Regions from separate parts of the Halomonas sp. DP4Y7-1 genome, predicted to be linked through region 1. Evidence: riboswitches for the same ligand, from Rfam matches in the RefSeq annotation. Region 1 holds a riboswitch; the other holds the start of a gene.
What was found. A riboswitch is a leader RNA that binds a small molecule or an ion and turns the genes downstream of it on or off. The one in region 1 is predicted to bind thiamine pyrophosphate.

Region 1 (6,915 bases):
AGTTTAAAGTCTGATAGTCCGTTAAGCGGACCAAACTTGGCTCAAGGTTCAAACGTCTCGTTTGACGAGTCGCTTGCCTTGATATTTCAGTGACATTGTCACTGACTCATCGGCAAGCGCCCACATGAATTACCTGATCAATTTTTAAAGAGCGTGCTCTTGACTCTAGTGAGCTCAATGAGCGCCTCGCTGTTGCCGAGCGCTTTGCTCAGCGCCCTGCGAGGAAGGCGTATTCTACAGAATCGAAGCGTTTCGTCAAGCGCTTTCTTTTACGTCCTGCAAGCGATGCTCGCAGACTTCAAAAGAGAGCGAAGCGTGCCTCAGCGCATCCTTTGATGCCCCGCCGGCGACTCCGATCAAGTGGCGAGCATTTTACCGATTTCTCGTTGCTCGTCAAGCAGTGATTTTTCCGAGAAGCTTCAAAAAGCCTTTTCAAATCAACTACTCTTACCACTCTTTACCGCCTGTGACGTTTGCTCGTCGCCGGCAGCGGATGCGTACTTTACGGATCTCGAGGCAGCTTGGCAATAGTCTGAATCAAAAAAACTCATCAGCGCATGACGGCTCTGTTATGTCCTCGCCATAACGTTCGCGGGGACCCACCTTTAGTCGCCGTCATTGCCACATCCATGCACCGTGGCAAGGCATCAGCACGCAAAAGGCCCTGGCATCGCCAAGGCCTTCACGCCACTACACCTGGCAAGAGACCTGGCAAGAGACCTGACAAGACACCTTACAGGGAACGAGCGCTAGCGCGCCGAAAGCGAAGACCATCAAAAAAACCAGCAAAAGACCAGCCTCTGTTTAGGCCATATGACGCTTGCCACATACCCGGTTGCGTCCGGCGTGTTTTGCGGCGTACAGCTCTTGATCCACGCGCTCAAATAGCGACGTAAACGTCTCCCCCTTGGTGTACGCACCGACGCCCATGCTGATGGTGATGTTCAACTGCTGACCATCTGCAAGTTCGATCTGGCTCTGGCTGATGGCCTGACATACACGCTGCGCCGCGCTCATGGCCTCCTCCAATGCGGCATGACGCATGACGATAACGAACTCCTCGCCTCCGGTACGGGCCACCAGGTCACCATCACGCAGACACTGCTCAACGGCCTGACCGAGCCACACCAAGACCTGGTCTCCTACCACATGCCCATAGTGGTCATTCACTTGCTTGAAGAAGTCGATGTCCAGCACGGCCAGGGCAAAGCCCGTCCCCCGTGAAGTGCACTCCTCTATAAGTTCGTCGACATAGCGATCGAGCTGCGCCCGATTGGGCAAGCCCGTGAGCGGGTCACGCAATGCCTGATCTTCCAGCTCGTCGCGCTCCCTCTTGATTCGCGCTACGTCCAGTTCGTTGGTAATCACTCGCTCTACTGCACCGGTCAGCAGACGCACCAGCTCAATATCAACCTCTGAAAAGGGCTGGCGACGAGGTCTAGCGCTGGAAAAATTAAGCGTTCCCCAGACGGAGCCCTCTATCCAAATGGGCGCACCAATATAGGTTTCCAACTGAAACGCCTGGTAACAGGGGTGCCCGCTAACACGCTCATCACACCTGGCATGATGGGTAGCAAAGACGTCACACGCATCAAGGGTAAGACGGCAATACGTATCTCCCAGAGGAAAGGTATCCCCAGGACCTACCGGCGCCTCATCACTGGCCGCCCAGCGCACGCTGTACTGCTCACCCACCACCTCGCTGACCAACGCGATGTCCAGGCCCAGGTAAACAAGCGCATCTCGCAGCAGCATATCGACAATCTCGGACGTCTCGATATCCGTGCGGTTAACGCCGGTGTGCACATCCCGTAGCAGCTGGATCATCGACCGGTATTCAGAGACGTCCTGAATGATGGCGTAGAAGCCCGCGACACCGTCATCCACGATATCCGGCAAGTAGTTCACCTTGAAAAATGCTCTCCTGCCGTCCTGCAGCACCAGTGCATCCTCGTAGCTGACCTCTACCCCCGCCAGGGCACGCGCGAAGCGCGGCTGAATCTTCGCATAGGAGGAGGCGTCGAGAACCGATGCCACCGGCTGACCTGCCAATTCAGACGACGTAAGGCCAATGAAGTCCTGATATGCCTGATTGTTGAAGCGAAAGCACAGGTCTCGATCCACGTAGGCCACCATGACAGGAAGATGATCCGCTAGCCGAGCCACCACACCATGATCAGGTCGTTGCTGCATCGGCAGACGCAGCACCATGCTGCCATCAGGCAGCATCACGTAAGCCGAGCTACGGCTTTGCCCCCTTCCCTGCTCGTCCCACTGCCTGCCCGCACCCGCCATGGCTTCTGCAAGCCTGGCGGAGTGCCCCTGCAGCTCCGACAACGAACGTCCGACAACCTCATCGCGAGATCCTCCCAACACCGACGCACAATCGCCGGCCACGTCTAGCACCACCGCCGCTGGCGACACCCTGACGAGTACCGTCCCGGCAAGCGTCAATGCTTCTCGCACCCAGGCATACTGGTCCATGCTGGCTCTCCTGGTCGTTCCCCTGACGTGATAGGACGCACAAGCATCCTTCTGGCCTGCTCATGAATTTGGCTGTTTGTATGGTTGAATGCATCAGAATTTTCCACGCTGCGTGGACAGTACGTTCGCTCACGGTGCTCAAGAGGCGAATGCCATGTATTACCAAAACTTGATGGCGATCGAGCGAGCTCTCTCGCTCACGTACCAAGGACGTGCCGCCTGGCTGGAGACTCAACTGGGCAGCGCTTACGGTCTTGTGGATTACCGTATGCAGACCACTCAAGCGGAGCCGATTGACGAGGACGGCAACGCCTACCGACTACCGCATCCGTTTAAGGACCTGCGCCAGCACGCCGACGTCCATCACTCCCCCCTGACGACAGTCCATGTCAGCCAGGGTCGCGACCACGTCGCGGAACTACTGCTGCCGGACAGCCCGACACAGACCCATCTGGAAGTCCTGCACGCGACGCTGCTCGGACAACCTTCGCTGGTTCGCCTTATCAACTTGAATGGCTCCCCCGCCCGACTGAGGCGCGTCGAGCAACATGAGCCACTGGTACAGCAATGCGATCAGCTGCTTGCGCTGCTGATCCAACCTGCGCTGCGCCTGGTAATGGCTGGGCCGATCAGGGACGTGCATCGCATTGGCCTGCATGCCCATCAGAGGGGATTTGAAGTCATCTGGTGCAGAGGCCAGCCAGGCACTGCGCTTGCCGAAGACACTGTCTCACCAGACACTCCCACGTCAGACCAGTCCTTTCCCATGTCAGACCTGTCCTTTCCCATGGAAGTCCAGCACGCTGAAGCTGCCCACTTTCTTGCCGGCGGCGGAGGGCATCGGCGCACCCTCGTGCTGAACGCTACCTCTGATACGTCGCTGGCAGAGGTGGCGAAGAGCTCGGGTTGCTTCGACTGCAACAACAACCCCCACCCCAGGCTCTCGGAGACGACCCACTGGCTGGATCGGGCCTGCCAAGCAATGTCACTCGAGGGGCGTTAGCGGCGCGATGCTTCCGCAACGAGCGCCCTACCTTTCTGCAATTGACAGCCCCACTAGCCGGCCCTAGTCTGGACCTCTTCCTAGGGGAGCCCTACTGGCCATACAGGTCGTGACAGCGCCGCGACAGCGCTGTATCGCACCAAGGCCATAGTACGGGGCTGAGATTCCGCATTGCGCGGTAACCCTTTGAACCTGATCCGGGTCATGCCGGCGAAGGGAAGGATGGTTGCCGCTCTCCCTCTTTCTTCCTGCCCGCCGTCCGTCCCGATGTCCACTGGTCCCTGCGGACAACGATAAGAAAGAGGTTTCTCTCGATGATGCTCGACCCTCTCTGGACGGCGCTGTGGCTGCTGCTGTGCGCTGCCATCTTTGCCATTCCAGGCCTGCTCTACGCCCGACGCCGTCGGGGCGGCCTAGATGACTACATCTCCGCACGTAACAGCCAGAACACTCGTGCCACGGTGCTGACGTTGATTGCCACCACACTGGGCACCTGGATCCTGTTTGGACCGGCCCAGGCTGCCACCTGGGGCGGTATCGCGGCGGTCATTGGCTACGCGCTCGGCTCCATGGTGCCTCGCCTGGTGATGATTCCTCTTGGTCGACGCATGCGGGAGCTGATTCCCGAAGGCCACGGCCTGACCGAGTTCGTGATCCACCGCTACGGCCGCACGATGTATGCCTTCACCCTGGCGATTATGCTGTTCTACCTGTTTATCTCTCTGGCTGCAGGGCTGACCGCCATTGCCCACATGGTGACCCTGCTGGCCCCCATCCCCCTCTGGCTAACCGCCAGCGTGGTGATGATCGCCACCCTGCTCTACACCTTTTACGGCGGTCTGCGTACCACCATCTTCACTGACAAGGTGCAGATGCTGGTGATCCTGCCACTGCTGGCTCTCTTGCTCATGTTTGGCTGGCAGGCGGCGGGTGGCGTTGCTCCGACGCTCGAGGGGCTACGCGAGCGTGCTCCGCAACTGCTGGATATCACCGATGCTGGCGGCCTGCGCGCTGGCCTGACCTTCTTTCTCGCGGTGATGCTGACGGGTCTGTTCTACCAAGGAACCTGGCAGAGGATCTATGCGGCCCGGGATACTCGCGTGCTCAGGCGTGGCTTCTGGATCGCGGGACTCTTCAACTTCCCGGTCATCGTACTCATGGGTCTGTTCGGCCTGGCGTTCATCGGCCTGGGACTTGAGGGAGACGGCTCCGTCGCTCTGTTCAGCGTATTGTTGTCCGACGTGCCGCTGTGGTTTGCCTTGGCCCTGATTCCCCTTGGCCTTGCGCTGGTAATGAGTAGCGCCGACACAACGATCAATGCCACCTCCAGCATTATCGCCGTCGACATGCACAGGCTGCTGCCCCAGGCCAGTGAGGCGGCCTTGATGAGAATGGCACGCTGGCTCATCGTCGTCGCTGCAATACCAGTGACGTGGGTCGCTGCGCAGGGCTACAGCGTCCTCTACCTGTTCCTGCTGGCAGACCTGCTGTGCTCTGCCGCAGCCTTTCCGGTGTTTTTCGGCCTGTTCAACCGCCGCTATCACGGTCGCAATGCAGTGATCAGTACCGCAGCAGGTCTGCTGGCCGGGCTGTGGATGTTCCCCTCGCCTAACGGTGGCACCGCGACGCTACTGGAATCCTTCCTGCTGGCTGCCTTTGTTCCGGTGCTGGTATCTCTCGTCCTGATGAAGCTGATGCCATCTCGGGAGAGCTACGACTTTGACCGAATGAGCGGCCTGGTGAGACGCTTCCAGAACTAAGGAAACGCTGAATAAATGTTTCGAGCGATGACAGGTCGGTAGCTGCCGGAGCGGAAAGACCGGAGTTTACATGCGGTTAAATGAGGATCTTGAGCACCGCCAGCAGCCGAGATATCGAGCGCAGTAATTTATGCAGTGTTTCCCTAAGGCAATCAAACCGACGCCACTGAACCGAAACCATAACGGCGGGGCGAGCTCCCCCGCTGTTATGGCGGATGTCTATAGAGGCTGTCGTGCCTAGCAGCAGTGTGAGCAAGACGCCCGCTCAGCAGCTGGGGCGTGACAATCCAAGATGGTCGCGCAGCGTCTTGCCCTCATATTCCCGGCGGAAGACCCCACGTCGCTGCAATTCCGGCACGACCTGCTCCACGAAGTCCTCGATGCCGTGAGGCAGTGAGGGTGGCATCAGGTTAAAGCCATCGGCCCCACCCTGTTCGACCCAGCGCTGCATCTCATCGGCAATTCCCTCCGGCGTGCCGACCATCGTGCAGTGCCCACCTCCGGCGGCAAGCCGTCCCATTAGCTGTCTCAGGGTTGGCCGTTCAGCCTCGATAATGCGCAGGATGGTGGCATAGCGTCCTTTCGGTCCTGTAAAAGCCTCCAGCGGCGGCAGCGCGGGCACGGGCGCATCCAGTTCCCAGTGACTGACGTCCTGGCCGATAAACTGGCTTAACTGTCGCCGCGAGGCCTCTACCGGCAGCAACTCGTCGAGTTCACGCTGCTTGCGTCGGGCCTCTTCCTCGGTAGACCCGACGTAGGTCACAAGCCCCGGCATGATCGCCACCCCTGGACGGCCTGCGGCTTTCACCCTCGCCTTGAGGTCAGCGCAGTAAGCCTGGGCCGATGGCAGGTCATAGGCCACCGCGTAAATGGCTTCGGCATAGCGTGCCGCCAGGTCTCGCCCCTGTTCTGATGCCCCCGCCTGAAACAGCACGGGATGGCCCTGTGGCGAGCGCGGCACCGTCAAGGGGCCATCGACCAGAAAATGCTCGCCGCGGTGATGAATCGGTTGCACTTGAGCAGCATCCGCATAATCGCCGTGGCGATCTCGCAGCAGCGCGCCATCGCTCCAGGAGTCCCACAGCGCCAGCACGGTATTGGCAAACTCTTCCGCTCTAGCGTAGCGCTGCGCGTGGCCCGGCATGCCTTCCAGGCCATGATTGCGCGCCTCGCTGTCGAACATTGACGTCACCAGGTTCCACCCAAGCCGTCCGCCCGAGATATGGTCCAGCGATGCCAGCATGCGAGCCGCATGAAAGGGCGTATAGAAGGTACTGGAGACGGTCGAGATCAGGCCGATATGCTGTGTGGCACGCGCCATCGCGGCAAGCATTGTCAGCGGCTCCAAGGTCCACAGCGGACCGTCTGCGACATTGCCCGCGGCATGGCCATCGGCAAAGAAAACCGCATCCAGGCGACCGCGTTCGGCAAGCTTGGCCAGCTCTTCGTAGTAGGCGATATCCGCCAATCGCTCGACGCTGGAATCAGGGTGTCGCCAGGCCGCCTTGTGATGACCGCAGCCCAGGATGAAGAGATTCAAGTGCATAGAGGTCATCAGCCTTTCACCAGTCCGCCATCGACAATCAGATTCTGCCCGGTGATGGCCCTGGCCCACGGGGAAGCCAACAGCAGTACCGCGTCTGCAAACTCTTGCGGGGTGGTCACCCG
Region 2 (7,618 bases), 130 kb from region 1:
GCGCGATAGGGTACCGCGGCCACTACCGGCAGGCTCTGCTCGGATGCCGTTGCCAGTTGGTCCTGCCAGTGCTGGCGGTGGACGCTGGCTTCACGATCACTGACGGAGGCCAGGGTCTGATCGCTGGCCGAGTCATCGCCGTCACCGGGCAGGCGCATCAGAATGGTGCCGAGGGTGCGCCTGGAACCTACCGCGTCGATGCTCTGGCGATGGAAGGCCAGGCTCTTGGCCAGCTCCTTAAGGTCGCTCGTCTGGCCATCGGCGACCAGAATCACCTGGGCGTCCAGGGCGCTGGCAAGACGTACATTGAGATCCAGGGCGTAGGCGTTCTTGCGCAGGGGGCGAATGCCTTCCACGACGATAAAGGCCGGCCGCTTGCCGGTCGCCGGTTTGGCGACCCGTGAGTGGCGTTCGACGGCAAGCTCAAGCAGACCGTCGCTGTCATTTCTGCCCAGGTAGTGCTCCACGTCTTCCCGGGGCACTGGACGAGGCGAGCCGATGCCCAGGGTGCTGGCGACCAGCGAGCGAGCCCTTTCGGCGCTGTTGCTATCGTCATCGATGCCCTCTGCCTGGCTGAATGGCTGCAGGAAGCCTGCCTCCAGGCCCAGGGTATCCAGCGCGCGCAGCATTCCCAGCGCCGCAGAGGTCAGGGCGACCCCCTCATCCACCGGGATCAACAGCAGGGTACGGGGTTGCAGGCTCATACGGCTTCCTCGGACCTGTCGGCCAGTGCCAGACGGGTGATCAGTGCTCGGGTCTGGCTGGCGATATAGCCTTCTTCATCGGTGGGAATGACGCGGATTTCCGGCGAACCGGACTCGCTGGCGTCATGGATGGCACCTTCGCTGCCGCGCGCAAGAGCGCTGTTGGCTGCGCTATCAAGATGCACGCCCAGCGCCTTTAGGTGGCCCAGCGTGCGGGCCCGAATCAGCGACGAGTTTTCTCCTATGCCGCCAGTGAAGGCGATGCCATCAACCCGAGGAAGCGCGCAGGCGAGACCGGCCAGGGACTTGGCCAGGCGATAGCAGAACACTTCGATGGCCAGGGTCGCGCCAGGGTGTCCTGCGCCTGCGGCCTGCTCCAGCTCGCGCATGTCATTGGTCAGCCCAGATACGCCGAGAAGGCCGCTCTTCTGGTTGAGCAGCAGGTCAATCGATTCCAGTGACATCCCCAGCTGGCGGGCCAGATGGAGGTGCAGGCCCGGGTCGACGTCGCCACTGCGTGTGCCCATCACCAGCCCCTCCAGGGGCGTCATGCCCATGCTGGTATCCTGGCTTTCGCCTTCCCAGACTGCGGTTGCGGAGCAGCCATTGCCGAGATGGGCGATCAGCCAACCTCCGTGTCCCCGCTCGCTGACCTCGGCCAGGCGCTCGCTGACGTAGGCGTGACTGGAGCCGTGGAAGCCGTAGCGCCGGATGCCATGGCGCTGATACAGGTCTTCGGGAATCGCATAGCGGTAGGCGTGGGCCGGCAGGGTCTGGTGGAAGGCGGTATCGAATACCGCCACCTGGGGCAGGTGCTCGAACAGTCGTCGGGTGGCGGTGATGCCATCCAGGTTGGCCGGGTTATGCAAGGGTGCCAGGCTGACGGTCTGGCGAATGGTGCGGACTACCGTGTCGTCCAGCAGCGTGGCGCAGGTGAAGCGCTCGCCGCCGTGGACCACCCGGTGCCCGATGCCGACGGGACGTTGATCACCCAGGTGGTCGAGGATGGTCTTGAGCGCCAGGGCGTGGGTGGCTCGAGGTAGCGAAATGTCACGCCGGTTGCCGTGCTCTTCTTCCAGCTTCAGGCAGGCATCGTGGCTGCCCAGGCGCTCAGCAATGCCTGATATCCGAGGTGCGCCAGGGGTCTGATCGACCAGCGCAAACTTGATCGAGGAGGAGCCGCAGTTGATCACCAGTATCGGGGCTTTCATGCCATCTCCAGAGAAAGACGCCTTGTTAGGGCGTGTAAACGGGGGGATGGCGGCGAATCTAGCACCGAGCCTGGCGTCAAATAATTGTCCTGGGGAGGTAGGGAGAGTCAGTTGCTGGGGGAACAGCACAGCTTGTGACGACCATCAAGCGATAGGGCAAAGAGGTTAGACTTTGGTAGTAATTTGTGCGGTGCAGCGTGAAGGCTGCCGGCGGCCCTGAACCACCGCCGCAGCAGTGGCTTTACGGCAGCCACCTCCCCGCCCGCGGGGCCGTGGGCGGGAAGGTGGCCGTGATGGGCTTGCGTCAGACTTCCTTGTACAGGGCACCGCCTTGCTGGCGGAAGGCTTGTGCCTGCGCCTCCATGCCCGCCATGACCGCCTCGCTGTCGCCGTCCAGGCCGTTGTCGCGGGCATAGTCGCGGACTTCCTGGCTGATCTTCATGGAGCAGAACTTGGGTCCGCACATGGAGCAGAAGTGGGCCACTTTGGCCGCGTCCTTGGGCAGCGTCTCGTCGTGGTAGGCGCGGGCCGTGTCCGGGTCCAGGCCCAGGTTGAACTGGTCCTCCCAGCGGAACTCGAAGCGTGCCTTGGACAGCGCATTGTCCCGGCGCTGAGCGCCGGGGTGCCCCTTGGCCAGATCCGCCGCGTGGGCGGCGATCTTGTACGTGATGATCCCGGTCTTGACGTCGTCCTTGTCGGGCAGGCCCAGGTGCTCCTTGGGGGTGACGTAGCAGAGCATGGCGCAGCCGTACCAGCCGATCATCGCCGCGCCGATGCCTGAGGTGATGTGGTCATAGCCGGGAGCGATATCGGTGACCAGCGGGCCCAGGGTATAGAAGGGCGCCTCGTCGCAGTACTCGAGCTGCTTGTCCATGTTCTCCTTGATCAGGTGCATGGGCACGTGGCCGGGCCCTTCTATCATCACCTGCACGTCGTGCTTCCAGGCAATGTGGGTCAGCTCGCCCAGGGTCTTGAGTTCGGCCATCTGAGCTTCGTCATTGGCATCTGCCACGGATCCCGGGCGCAGCCCATCGCCCAGCGAGAAGGCCACGTCATACTGCTTGCAGATCTCGCAGATCTCCTCGAAGTGGGTGTAGAGGAAGCTTTCCTGGTGGTGATAGAGGCACCACTTGGCCATGATCGAGCCTCCCCGCGAGACGATGCCGGTGACTCGGCCAGCGGTCAGCGGCACATAGCGAAGAAGCACACCGGCGTGGATGGTGAAATAGTCCACCCCCTGTTCCGCCTGCTCGATCAAGGTGTCGCGAAAGATCTCCCAGGTCAGGTCCTCGGCCACGCCCTTGACCTTTTCCAGCGCCTGATAGAGTGGCACGGTACCGATCGGCACCGGTGAGTTGCGGATGATCCACTCACGGGTTTCATGGATGTTCTGTCCAGTGGACAGGTCCATGATCGTATCCGCCCCCCAGCGAATCCCCCAGGTCATCTTGTCCACTTCCTCTTCGATGGAGGACGTCACCGCAGAGTTGCCTAGGTTGCCGTTGATCTTCACCAGAAAGTTACGCCCGATGATCATCGGCTCGGCTTCGGGATGATTGATGTTGGCCGGGATGATGGCGCGTCCGGCGGCCACTTCCTGGCGCACGAACTCGGGGGTGATCTCATCCGGCAAACGGGCTCCGAACGACTGGCCGGGGTGCTGGTGGCCAAGTATCGCTTCGACCTCGTCACTGCCACGATAAGGGTCCTGAAGGGCCTGTCGACGTTGATTCTCGCGAAGTGCAATGAACTCCATTTCCGGTGTGATGATGCCGCGCCGCGCGTAATGCAATTGGGTGACGTTGCCCGGGCGGCCATCGGCGGTCCTGGTGGCGCGGCGTGGTGTGCGCGTCAGCTCGAAGCGCAGGGGGGCCAGCAGCGGGTCATTGGCACGCCGGCGGCCGTACTCGGAGGTGGGACCGTCGAGCCACTCGGTATCGTTGCGCTCCTCAATCCAGGGCCTACGCAACTCGGCTAGTCCCTTGCGCAGGTCGACCTGTACCGCCGGGTCGGTATAGGGGCCTGAGGTGTCGTACACCAGTAGCGGTGGATTGGCTTCGTCGGCGCCTGAGGTGCGCGTCGGCGACAGGGTGATTTCGCGAAATGGCACCCGCAGGTCGGGCCGGGAGCCCTCTACATAGACCTTGCGAGAGCCTGGCAGGGGAGTGACGGCGGCCTGGTCGACCCTGGCCGTCTCGGCCAGGAAGTGGGCGTCATGGCGGGATCTCGGATGAGACGAGGGGTGGTCGAGTGACATAGGTGGTTTCCTCTCACGGCGGTGCAGGGCAAGTGGCGTCGCCCTGATGGTGGTAATGGCACGTCGCGAGGGAGAAGGGGGGGGCGTCGAGGCCGTGGCCGTGAGCGCTTGATCCCTACGCTGGTCCTCGCCTCGATGCCGTAACATCGGGGGTATCCCCAGATCAGGTTCAACGGGTCTCATGCGCTGCATGATCTCAGCCGCTGGCTGCGGCACCCCGTCAAGCGTTGCTATTGTCAGCTTGTCTGTGTTGTCGAGCGCGATCACCCAGGTCGATCGCCCAGTTCGATCGCCTAAAGGCGTCGCCAAGGTCAGTCGCTCAGGTCCAGTCCCATCTGCCAGAAGTCAGTCTCGAGACGGGTCGCGTCGCTAAAGATGCGCGCCAGCCGGTCGAAACGAGCGCTCGATACCTGGCTGAGCTGGTCGTCGAGCCAGTGCCTTTCGCGCACGGCCGAGGCCTGAAAGTCAGGGCTTGCGTACATGGTGATCCAGGCATCGTAGGGATTGTCGCCACCACGCAGCGTCTCGGGATGATCCGCCAGCCAGCGGCCGATGTCGGCGTAGCCGACCATGCAGGGCGCCAGGGCGACGTGCAGGTCCAGCAGATCACCACGACTGCCGGTGTCGAGGACGTAGCGGGTATAGGCCAGGGTGGCACGTGCCTCCGGTAGACGGCTGAGCTCGCTGTCGTCAATGCCCCATTCTCGGCAGTAGGCAAGATGCAGGCCCAGTTCGACCTCGAGGATCGTCTGCATCCCCTTGAAGGCCCCCTGCAAGCTCTCCAGGTCCTGGCTCTTGTAGGCAGCAAGGGCGTAGGCGCGTGAAAACTGCAGGAGAAACAGGTAGTCCTGCTTCAGATAGTGGCGAAAGCTGGCGTCATTCAGGTCGCCGCGCCCAAGTGCACGAACGAAGTCGTGCTCGGTATAGCGCCGCCAGTCGTCGCGGCAGGCAGCGATCAGATCGTTGAAGCAATAGCCCATGATAGCTCCGGCATAGTGGATCCGGTGGGCGGGGCAGAGAAGGACGGCGGGGAGGAAGGGCAGGCCCCCGCAGGGAAGGCGTGCCACCGCCTGATTCCCTACGCCGGTTCAAGGTGTGAGTCCACACCGCACCCGGATCAGGTTCCACGGGATCGGTGCTGTCGGGCCGCTACACCACGCTGGCCCTGCACCATCTCAGCCGGATTGACCGGCACCCCGTCAAGCGAGTCGACCGCAGTCTAGCACGCCCTTGCGGCTTTGCCAGACACCACTTTCGGATAGCATCGGAAGGGGGCGTCAAGGGAGGTTGTCGAGAGAGACTACCTAATGATGACGCCGCGGCCATGAGGGTCACGGCCGCGGCGTCCTGCACCGACGCTGATGATGGCTTATGATGGATCAGCGACGATCTGGCGTGGGGGTGTCGATCGGGTGGCCAGGGTCGCTGTGCACCTCAGCCGATTGATGGGGGCGTCGGAAGGACTGCACAGGCATGTCTCGGGGACGCTCGCTGGGGGGAGCGGCCGGCGCGCCCGATGAGGGTAGCTGACTCTCGATGTGTAGATCGGCGACGACCCTGGGGGGGCGTGTCTCACTGGGTACCAGCAGAAGCCCGGCGCGGGCCAGGCGGCGGCCGATGGTCAGGCTGGAGCTCCAGCGCACCAGCGGAGCCGCCAGCACCAGGCCGAGCCAGACGGGCGTCAGCCAGAGAAAGAAGCTCGGAGTGTAGGCCCAGGTGACGAGAGCCCACACCGCACCAATCAGCGACCACAGCCAGGTATGGCGGAAGGCTTCCCGCCAGGGCAGTGCCCGCCCCTCTCGGGATTGCGGGTCCCAGGCAACGGTACGACCGGTCAGCACCTGGATCACGAAACGGCTGTGGAAGACCATCATCAGCGGTGCGATCAGCATGGCGAACAGGGTCTCCACCAGCATGCTCAAGACCAGTTTTGGGCGTCCCCCGTAGCCCTCTGGATCCCGCATGAGACCGAGTATCAGTCCCAGCACCTTGGGCATCAGCAGCATGCCCAAGGTGCCGATCAACAAGGGAATGATCAGGTTGGGCGGAGCGATGGGCCAGTCAGGGAACAACTGCGAGCTGGCGGTGAAGAAGTTCGTGGGAACGAGCGCCCTGATCAGCGCATCGATGGTACTGATGACCAGGATCGCCAGCCACACCAGCGACGACAGGTAGGCCAGCGCGCCGAAGAAGAAGTGCAGACGGCTCAGCACATGCAGGCCATGGCCATTCAGCAGGCGCAGATGCTGCAGGTTGCCCTGTACCCAACGTCGATCACGCTTGGCATAGTCGAGAATGTGGCTGGGCATTTCCTCATAGCTGCCGCCCAGGTCGGTGCGCATGCGCACCTGCCAGCCGGCCCGGCGCAACAGCGCTGCCTCGACAAAGTCATGACTGAGGATATCGCCACCCAGGGGCGGCTTGCCAGGGAGCTCGGGAAGGCCACAGGCGTCGGTGAACGCGTCCACCCGAATGATGGCATTGTGGCCAAAATAGTTGGCTGCGGTGGCGTGCCAGAAGCTCAGCCCTGCCGCCAGCATGGGCGAGTAGAGCGCGGCAGCGAATTGATTGCAGCGCCCGAACAGACTTTGCTGGCGCACGGGAATGGGCACCGTCTGAAGGAGCCCCAGCCGAGGATTGGCCATCATCTCGTCGATGAGCTCGACCACCGTGGTCCCGCTCATCAGACTGTCGGCGTCGACCACCAGCATATAGTCGTAGTGGCTGCCCCAGCGGGTGCAGAAGTCGCCCAAGTTGCCTGCCTTGCGCCCTGCGTTGCTGTCCCGGTGGCGATAGTGCAGCCGGCAGTGGCCCTCGAGTCGCTGCTGCAGCGCTGCCATGGCGGCCTTTTCTTCCGCCACGACGGCGTCGTCGGTGCTATCGCTGAGCACGAAGGCCTCGACGTCGATGCCCTCCGGCAGCTCGCCAAGGTCCATGCAGGTTGTCTCGAGCCCAGCCGCGACCCGGGCCACGTCCTCGTTGTGGATCGGCATGACCAAGGCGGTGCGAGAGCGAGAGCCGGCGGGCCTCATCGGTCCGGCGCCACGCCGCTTGAGGCTCAAGGGGTCACGCCCAGTGAGGTGAAGCACAAACCCGATCACGGCGCTCCAGAAGGCCATGGTGATCCAGCCGAAGGTGATCGCAAACAGCCCCAGGATGGCCATTTCCAGGGGAGTGATGCCCTCGACATACAGGATCTTGAACATGGTCCAGACACCCAGCGCGGTGGTGGCGGCAATGGCCATGCCTACCAGCGTTCTGCGCCACCGGGGCCAGGGGACTTCCGGGGTATGCTCGTTCATCGGGGACTCCAGATGCTGTTCCAGGTTTCGCTCAGGCGCTGGTCGCGCAGCATCAAGGTCAGGCGCAGGTCTGCCGGCGTATCGCCATCAGGCAGCAGCTTGAAGCTGGCCCGCCAGGTGTCTCCATCGGGCAGTGCTGTCACC

Region 2: another riboswitch for thiamine pyrophosphate. It lies ahead of thiC (phosphomethylpyrimidine synthase ThiC); the one in region 1 lies ahead of KUV72_RS03580 (sodium:solute symporter family protein).

What each region holds. Positions count from the first base shown of each region.
Region 1 covers NZ_JAHVKS010000001.1:872,136-879,050, reverse strand. The annotation lists gene KUV72_RS03590 (diguanylate cyclase) at 805-2,484, opposite strand; gene KUV72_RS03585 (hypothetical protein) at 2,639-3,487, shown strand; TPP riboswitch at 3,560-3,723, shown strand; gene KUV72_RS03580 (sodium:solute symporter family protein) at 3,802-5,247, shown strand; gene KUV72_RS03575 (LLM class flavin-dependent oxidoreductase) at 5,513-6,802, opposite strand; gene KUV72_RS03570 (3-oxoacyl-ACP reductase) at 6,802-6,915, opposite strand, start outside.
Region 2 covers NZ_JAHVKS010000001.1:745,322-752,939, forward strand. The annotation lists gene pta (phosphate acetyltransferase) at 1-704, opposite strand, end outside; gene KUV72_RS03015 (acetate/propionate family kinase) at 701-1,915, opposite strand; gene thiC (phosphomethylpyrimidine synthase ThiC) at 2,220-4,172, opposite strand; TPP riboswitch at 4,268-4,402, opposite strand; gene tenA (thiaminase II) at 4,484-5,152, opposite strand; TPP riboswitch at 5,230-5,381, opposite strand; gene mdoH (glucans biosynthesis glucosyltransferase MdoH) at 5,552-7,474, opposite strand; gene KUV72_RS03035 (glucan biosynthesis protein) at 7,471-7,618, opposite strand, start outside.